Regions from separate parts of the Streptomyces sp. NPDC111656 genome, predicted to be linked through region 1. Evidence: riboswitches for the same ligand, from Rfam matches in the RefSeq annotation. Region 1 holds a riboswitch; the other holds the start of a gene.

What was found. Region 1 has a riboswitch for glycine ahead of gcvT (glycine cleavage system aminomethyltransferase GcvT). Riboswitches for the same ligand answer to the same signal wherever they lie in the genome.
Region 2: another riboswitch for glycine. It lies ahead of gcvP (aminomethyl-transferring glycine dehydrogenase); the one in region 1 lies ahead of gcvT (glycine cleavage system aminomethyltransferase GcvT).

What each region holds. Positions count from the first base shown of each region.
Region 1 covers NZ_JBVKCA010000029.1:46,509-50,667, forward strand. The annotation lists gene gcvH (glycine cleavage system protein GcvH) at 1-208, opposite strand, end outside; gene gcvT (glycine cleavage system aminomethyltransferase GcvT) at 337-1,455, opposite strand; glycine riboswitch at 1,490-1,601, opposite strand; glycine riboswitch at 1,602-1,702, opposite strand; gene ACZ7M3_RS46440 (AAA family ATPase) at 1,871-2,551, shown strand; gene ACZ7M3_RS46445 (enhanced serine sensitivity protein SseB) at 2,706-3,509, shown strand; gene ACZ7M3_RS46450 (enhanced serine sensitivity protein SseB C-terminal domain-containing protein) at 3,708-4,159, shown strand, end outside.
Region 2 covers NZ_JBVKCA010000001.1:9,661-13,819, forward strand. The annotation lists gene ACZ7M3_RS00055 (DNA polymerase IV) at 1-981, shown strand, start outside; gene ACZ7M3_RS00060 (PRC-barrel domain-containing protein) at 1,097-1,468, opposite strand; glycine riboswitch at 1,583-1,678, shown strand; gene gcvP (aminomethyl-transferring glycine dehydrogenase) at 1,859-4,159, shown strand, end outside.

The DNA of each region.
Region 1 (4,159 bases):
ACAGGTCGCTGACCGACTTGGTCGACTCCAGCTCGCCGCAGGTCTCACCCGCGGTCACCGTGTCACCGACCGCGGGAAGCTGGGCGTAGACGACATCGCCGAGCGCGTTGGCCGCGAACTCGGTGATGCCGACCGTCGAGACGCCGTCCTCGGCGACCGACAGCCACTCGTGCTCCTTGCTGTAGCGAAGCTGCTGGGGGTTGCTCATGGCCTGAATTCTCCTGTACGCGGGGGAGTGCGGATGAACGGGATGACCGGGTGGTCCTGGGATACGAGACGTGACACAGCGGCGTGCGTCACGTGGGCGCGCTGGACGGGGCCCTTTCGGCCCCGAAGCTACTTCTGGCGCTTGTAGAACGGCAGCGCCACGACCTCGTACGGCTCATGGCTGCCCCGGATGTCCACGCCGACCCCGGCCGTGCCCGGCGCGGCGTGCGCGGCGTCGACGTACGCCATCGCGATCGGCTTGCCCAGCGTCGGGGAGGGCGCGCCGGAGGTGACCTCGCCGATCACCTTGCCGTCGGCGACGACCGGGTACCCGGCGCGCGGCACGCGGCGGCCCTCGGCGACAAGCCCGACGAGTACCCGCGGGGGGTTCTCCTCGGCGCGGGTGGCGGCCTCCTGGAGCGCGGCACGCCCCACGAAGTCCCCCTCCTTCTCGAACTTCACGACCCGCCCGAGCCCCGCGTCGAAGGGGGTGAGCGAGGTGGTCAGCTCATGCCCGTACAGCGGCATGCCCGCCTCCAGGCGCAGCGTGTCGCGGCAGGAGAGGCCGCAGGGGGCGAGCCCGACGGGCGTGCCCGCGTCCGTCAGCGCCTGCCACAGCTTCTCGGCGTCGGACGGGGCCACGAACAGCTCGAAGCCGTCCTCGCCCGTGTAGCCCGTGCGGGCGATCAGCGCCGGGACGCCCGCGACGGTGCCCGGCAGGCCCGCGTAGTACTTCAGCCCGTCCAGGTCGGCGTCGGTGAGCGACTTGAGGATGCCGGGGGACTCGGGGCCCTGCACGGCGATCAGCGCGTACGCGTCGCGGTCGTCGCGCACGAGGGCGTCGAAGCCGGCGGCGCGCTCGGTCAGCGCGTCCAGCACCACCTGGGCGTTGGAGGCGTTCGCGACGACCATGTACTCGTTCTCGGCGAGCCGGTAGACGATCAGGTCGTCCAGGATGCCGCCGTCCTCCCGGCAGATCATCGTGTAGCGGGCGCGGCCGACGCCGACGGAGGCGATGTTGCCGACCAGCGCGTGGTTGAGCAGGGCGGCGGCCTGCGGTCCGGTGACCGTGATCTCGCCCATGTGCGACAGGTCGAAGAGACCGGCCCGGGTGCGCACGGCGAGGTGCTCGTCGCGCTCGGAGCCGTAGCGCAGGGGCATGTCCCAGCCGGCGAAGTCGGTCATCGTCGCGCCGAGCGAGCGATGCAGGGCATCGAGCGCGGTGAGACGGGGTGCGTTACTGCTCATCGGTGGGGCTCCCAAGGCATGACGGCGAGGTCGTTCCTCCCCATCTGTCATCGGAACCTGAGAGGTTCATCACGACCCCGCGAACGGAGGTCCTGACTTGCACCTTGGGTGGAGCCACTGGACAGCGGCCCGCTTTTCAGATGTGCCTCGCCCGCGCGGTAACGGGGCCTGAGAGATTCAAGGGAGGGACTTGCTCCTTCGGCGCCCGGGTACCCGAAGGTTCCCGGAACTCTCCCGCGCGGATTCAAGCGGCCGGTATGCAGTTGGCGGGCACATCATCGCACGCGCCGTCCGATCGCGGCAGTCCGCATCTGTAACCGGCCTGTGGCAGTCCGCGTACGGAAACGAGAGACACCGCGCATTACCTTCTCTTTACACTCGACGGGGATGGGACTCCACACCCAAGGGGAGGACGATCACGGTGAACAGGACCACGGCGTACGCCACGACCTCGGGCCTCGCGCTGCCCGAGCAGCCCGGTGTCCCGGCAGGGACCCGGGAGACGTGCGGAGCGTTGCCGACGGCCGTCGTCCGCGACCTCAGAGCGCGCGCGGGACACTCTCCGCACGGTCTGCACTTCGCGGCGGCCGACGTCGTCGTGGTCACCGGGTTGCCGGGCAGCGGCAAGTCGACCCTGATGCGCCGCGCCGTCGAGGGCCCGCGCATCGACTCCCAGGACACCCGGGACCGCTGGGACGAGCGGACGGGCGGGCGGCTGCCGTACGCCGTCTACCGGCCTCTCGTCCGCCTCGCGCACTACGCGGGCCTGCGTCGCGCCCTGCGTTCCGGCGCCGGGCTCGTCGTGCACGACTGCGGTTCGCAGGCCTGGGTGCGCCGCTGGCTCGCCCGCGAGGCCCGGCGCCGCGGCGGCACCCTCCACCTGCTGCTGCTCGACGTCACGCCCGGCACGGCGCTGGAGGGCCAGCGCGAGCGCGGCCGGGGCGTGTCGCGGTACGCGTTCGCCCGTCACCGGGGCGCGGTCACCCGGCTGCTGCGCTCCGTCGAGCGGGGCGACCTGCCGGAGGGCTGCGGCTCGGCGGTGCTCCTCGACCGGGACGCGGCGGACGTACTGCGGCGGATCGGCTTCGGCGACTGAGAAACGGCAGGGACTTCGGTGACTGAGAAACGGCAGGGGGTGGCCGAGAGCAGTCGAGAGCGGTCGGGAAGTCGTACAGGCCCACTAACCTTTCCAGCCAGAACACCAGAACAGTGGTTCACCGCAGGCGGTAGACAGGTAGACAGGTAGACAGATGGACATCCCCGACTTCCCGGACTTCTCGGTACCGGCGTACCCGCAACCCGGCCCGCACCCCCACTCGCATGGCGGCTGGCCGGGCAACGAACTGGAGGAGGTGCTCTCCGCGTCCCTCGGAGTGCCCTCGGCCGGCGGCCGCATCGTCGAGGTCCTCGGCCGCAGTTTCGTCTGGGTGCCGCTGCCCAACGGCGGCGGACCGCACACGGGATCCCTCGACCTGCCCACCCTGGAGATCGAGGGCCAGGCGTACGTGCCGGTCTTCAGCTCCGAGGAGCAGTTCCGCCAGGTCGCCGGCAGCCATCTGTCGTACACGATCGCGCCCGCGGTCGAGTTCGCCCGCGGGCTGCCCCCGCAGGTCGGCATCGCGATCAACCCGGACGGGACGGTCGGCGTGCCGCTGCCGCCCCTCGCGGTCGCCGAGCTGTGCCGGACCGGGCGCACCCCGCTGGACGGGCCCACGAGTGGTGGCCGGGTGAAACTCTACGAGCCCGACTGGCAGGACGACCCGGTGGAATTCTTCGCCGCCGCCTCGGCCGAGTTCGCGGCGACGGGAGTCGTCCTGACCGCCCGCCGCTGCCTGGCCAGCATCGAGGGCGACGACCCGGTCATGTTCGTCGGGGTCGAACTCTCCGTGTGGGAGGGAGACCTCCGGACGCTCCCCATGGAGGCCCTCTCCCGCGCCCTCGCCCGCGTCGCGGTCAAGTGGCCGGTGAACCTGGTCCTCCTCGACGTCGCCCAGGACCCGGTGGCCGACTGGATGCGAGCCCAAGTACGGCCCTTCTATCAGCAGACCCAGTAGAAGCGCCCCGAAAGGGGCGCGAGGAACTGCGCGAGCAACCACAACGGACCTGTTGCGACCCGAACACAGCAAGTCCCGAGCTCTCAACGGCTCCCCCAGCGGAGCGCATTCGCCGCTTAAGCTGGTTTCATGGCTCGGCCGGGGTTCGGCCGAGGTGTTGGTCGACGTCATGATTTCTTCGCGAAGGGGCGGTTGAAGGTGAGCGCGTCGGGCACGGCCGCGGCCGGTCAGGTCGAGCACATGCTGCGCCAGGTGACGCCCGGGCGTTACGACGCCTACGAGGCGCTCCTTCGCGCGCTCGCGACCCCGTCGTCCGGCCAGGTGTGGATGCTGCTCTGGCACGGCCAGGCCGGCTCACCGGACGCCCAGTACGGGAACATGGAGGTGGAGGGCTTCGGTTACGCGCCGTGCGTCACCTCCGCCCAGGAACTCTCGGCCAGCGGCTGGAACCGGTCGTACGAGGTCGTCGACGGTCTCGACGTGGCCCGCACCCTCTACCCCGACCACTTCGGGCTCTGGCTCAATCCGCACGCCCCGGGCGGCGGGGTCGGCATCCCGTGGCTCGATCTGCGCAGAATCGCGGCGGGTCTGGAGCGCCAGCCCGCCGGTCCGCTGCGACTGTCCGAACCCGGCATCGAGATCCCGCAGTT
Region 2 (4,159 bases), on a different contig from region 1:
GGGCTGACGGGTTCGGTGGGGCTCGCCGCGTCCAAGATGCTCGCCAAGATCGCTTCGGAGCAGGCGAAGCCCGACGGTCTCGTGGTCATAGAACCTGGGACGGAGCGCGCGCTGCTGGGGCCGATGTCGGTGCGGACGCTGCCGGGTGTCGGGCCCGCGACCGGGGACCATCTGCGCCGGGCCGGGATCACCACGGTCGACGAGATCGCCGAGGCGGGGGAGGACGAACTCGTGCGGCTGGTGGGGAAGGCGCACGGGCACGCGCTGTACGCGATGGCGCTGGCGCACGACGAGCGGCCCGTGGTGGCCGAGCGGGAGACGAAGTCCGTGTCGGTGGAGGACACGTACGACGTGGACATCCACGACCGGATGCGGGTCGGCCTGGAGGTGCAGCGGCTCGCCGACCGGTGTGTGCGGCGGTTGCGGGATGCGGGGCTGTCCGGGCGGACCATCGTGCTGAAGGTGCGGAGGTACGACTTCTCGACGCTGACCCGGTCCGAGACGCTGCGGGGACCGACGGACGACCCCGGCGTCGTACGGGAGGCTGCCGCGCGGCTTCTGGAGGCGGTGGACACGACCGGGGGCGTGCGGCTGCTGGGAGTCGGCGTCTCGGGGCTCGCCGACTACACGCAGGAAGACCTGTTCGCCCAGGCCCAGGCGCAGGCGCAAGCGGAGGCGGAGGCCGCCGCGGGGGAGTCGGCGGTGCTGGAGCATCCGGACGAGGAGGGGGCGGAGGAAGTGGCTGCCGAGCAGGCGCCGCCTGCCGAGCGGCGGTGGCCTGCGGGGCATGACGTGCGGCATGCGGAGTACGGGCACGGATGGGTGCAGGGGAGTGGGCTCGGGAGGGTGACCGTGCGGTTCGAGACGCCCTACTCCGAGCCGGGGCGTGTGCGGACGTTTCGTACGGATGATGTTGCGTTGGAGTTGGCGGAGCCGTTGCCGTTGGTGCGGGGGACTGTTTGCGAACGCCGTGGGGGGTGAAGTCGGATCAGCGCCGCGGTCGGAATGTGGCTGGTCGCGCCCACGCGGCGGAGCCGCATGATGTCAGAGCCCCGCGCCCCTTTCGGGGCCCGTCAGGTGGGCCCCATCAGAGAAGTCAACCCTCGTCCGTGCCTGCCAGGCGGCCGAAGTCGCGGTCCGGCGGTGGGGGCGGGGGTGTCACGTCCAGGCCGTAGTGGTGGTAGAGCTGGAGTTCCTGTTCGGGGGAGAGGTGGCGGCCCACGCCGAAGTCGGGGGCGTCCTTGATCAGGGCGCGGTCGAAGGGGACACGCAGCGTGCCCTCGACGACTTCGCTGGGCTCCAGGGGGACGAAGGCGTCCCTGCTGAACAGGCCTGTCCGTATGGCGGCCCACTCCGGGACGCCGGTCGCGTCGTCGAGATAGACCTCGTCGACCGTGCCGATCTTGGCGCCGTTGCGGTCGAGCGCCTTGCGGCCGATCAGGTTGCGCGGATCGATGTCGGTCTGCACGGTCCCTCCACTCGCTAGCAACTCATCCGTAAGCACTACAAAAGAGCACATTCGGGAAGGTGGCCACTCGAAAGCTCGTGCGTTGTCCTCGCTGGTAGGCTGGCAAGCGGCTGCTGACCCCGTGCGGGAGAGTCCTCCAGACAACATCGGAGGCGCCGAAGGAGCAAATCCTCCCCGGAATCTCTCAGGCACACGTACCGCACGGACGAGGTCACTCTGGAAAGCAGGGCGGGTGTCGAAGGCCTCCGCCCTCACCGACGGTGAAAGCCGGGTCGCAGCGAGCGGGCGGGCCGGTGAAGCTCTCAGGTTGAGATGACAGAGGGGGAGGCCGTCGGGGTACCCACGCCGTGGTGCCCCTCGAAGGTCGTGTCAGACCAGGAGGCCTCCGCAATGACCGCCCATCGCATTCCGCTCTCCGAGCTCGAACAGGGAATCCCCTTCGAGCAGCGCCACATCGGGCCCGACTCCGAGGCGCGGGCCAAGATGCTCGCGCAGGTCGGGTACGGCTCGCTCGACGAGCTGACGGCCGCCGCGGTGCCGGACGTCATCAAGAACGCCGAGGCGCTGGAGCTGCCGGGCGCGCGCACCGAGGCCGAGGTACTGGCCGAGCTGCGCTCCCTCGCGGACCGCAACCAGGTGCTCGACTCGATGATCGGCCTCGGCTACTACGGCACGTTCACGCCGCCGGTGATCCTGCGCAACGTCATGGAGAACCCGGCCTGGTACACCGCGTACACGCCTTACCAGCCGGAGATCTCCCAGGGGCGGCTCGAAGCGCTGCTGAACTTCCAGACTGTCGTCGCCGAGCTGACCGGGCTGCCCACCTCCGGCGCCTCGCTGCTCGACGAGGGCACCGCCGCCGCCGAGGCGATGGCGCTGTCGCGGCGCATGGGAAAGAACAAGAAGGGCCTCTTCCTGATCGACGCGGACACCCTGCCGCAGACCGTCGCCGTCATCGAGACCCGCGCGGAGCCGACCGGCGTCGAGATCGTCGTCGCCGACCTGGGCGAGGGCATCCCGGCGGAGATCGCCGGGCGGGAGATCAACGGTGTGCTGATCCAGTACCCGGGTGCCTCCGGTGTCGTACGCGATCTGAAGCCCGTCATCGAGCAGGCGCACGAGCTCGGCGCGGTCGTCACGGTCGCCGCCGACCTGCTCGCCCTCACGCTGCTCGCCTCGCCCGGTGAGCTCGGCGCCGACATCGCGATCGGTACGACCCAGCGCTTCGGCGTGCCGATGGGCTTCGGCGGTCCGCACGCCGGATACATGGCGGTGCGTGAGAAGTTCGCGCGCAGCCTGCCCGGCCGGCTGGTGGGAGTCTCCGTGGACGCCGACGGACACAAGGCGTACCGGCTCGCCCTGCAGACGCGGGAGCAGCACATCCGCCGTGAGAAGGCGACCAGCAACATCTGCACGGCGCAGGTGCTGCTCGCGGTGATGGCCGGCATGTACGCCGTCTACCACGGTCCCGAGGGCCTGCGGACCATCGCGCGGCGTACGCACCGGTACGCCACGATCCTTGCCGCGGGCCTGACGGCCGGCGGGGTCGAGGTCGTGCACGGTTCCTACTTCGACACGCTGACCGTGCGGGTGCCGGGCCGGGCCGCCGAGGTCGTGGCGGGCGCGCGCAACGGGGGCGTCAACCTCCACCTCGTCGACGCCGACCACGTGTCGATCGCCTGCGACGAGACCACCGCCCGCAAGCAGGTGGGCGCCGTCTGGACCGCGTTCGGCGTCGACGGCGACATCGAGGCCCTGGACGCCGTCGCCGAGGAGACGCTGCCCGCGGCGCTGCTGCGCACCGACGACTACCTCACGCACCCGGTCTTCCACCAGTACCGCTCCGAGACCGCGATGCTGCGCTACCTGCGCAAGCTGTCCGACCGTGACTACGCGCTCGACCGCGGCATGATCCCGCTGGGCTCCTGCACCATGAAGCTCAACGCGACCACCGAGATGGAACCTGTCACCTGGCCCGAGTTCGGCCAGCTGCACCCCTTCGTGCCCGCCGAGCAGGCGCAGGGCTATCTCACCCTCATCCAGGAGCTGGAGGATCGGCTCGCCGAGGTCACCGGGTACGACAAGGTGTCGCTCCAGCCGAACGCGGGCTCCCAGGGCGAGCTGGCCGGGCTGCTGGCCGTACGCGGCTACCACCGGGCCAACGGCGACGACCAGCGCACGGTCTGCCTGATCCCGTCCTCCGCGCACGGCACGAACGCCGCGAGTGCCGTGATGGCCGGCATGAAGGTCGTCGTCGTGAAGACCGCCGAGGACGGCGAGATCGACGTCGAGGACCTGCGCGCGAAGATCGAGCAGCACCGCGACGAGCTCGCGGTGCTGATGATCACGTACCCCTCGACGCACGGTGTGTTCGAGGAGCACGTCGCCGACATCTGCGCGCAGGTGCACGAGGCGGGCGGCCAGGTGTACGTCGACGGCGCCAACCTCAACGCTCTGGTGGGCCTCGCCAAGCCGGGCCACTTCGGCGGTGACGTCTCCCACCTGAACCTGCACAAGACGTTCTGCATCCCGCACGGCGGCGGCGGTCCGGGCGTGGGCCCGGTCGGCGTACGCGCGCACCTGGCGCCGTACCTGCCGAACCACCCGCTGCAGCCCGCGGCAGGCCCCGAGACGGGCGTGGGACCGATCTCCGCCGCTCCCTGGGGCTCGGCGGGCATTCTGCCCATCTCC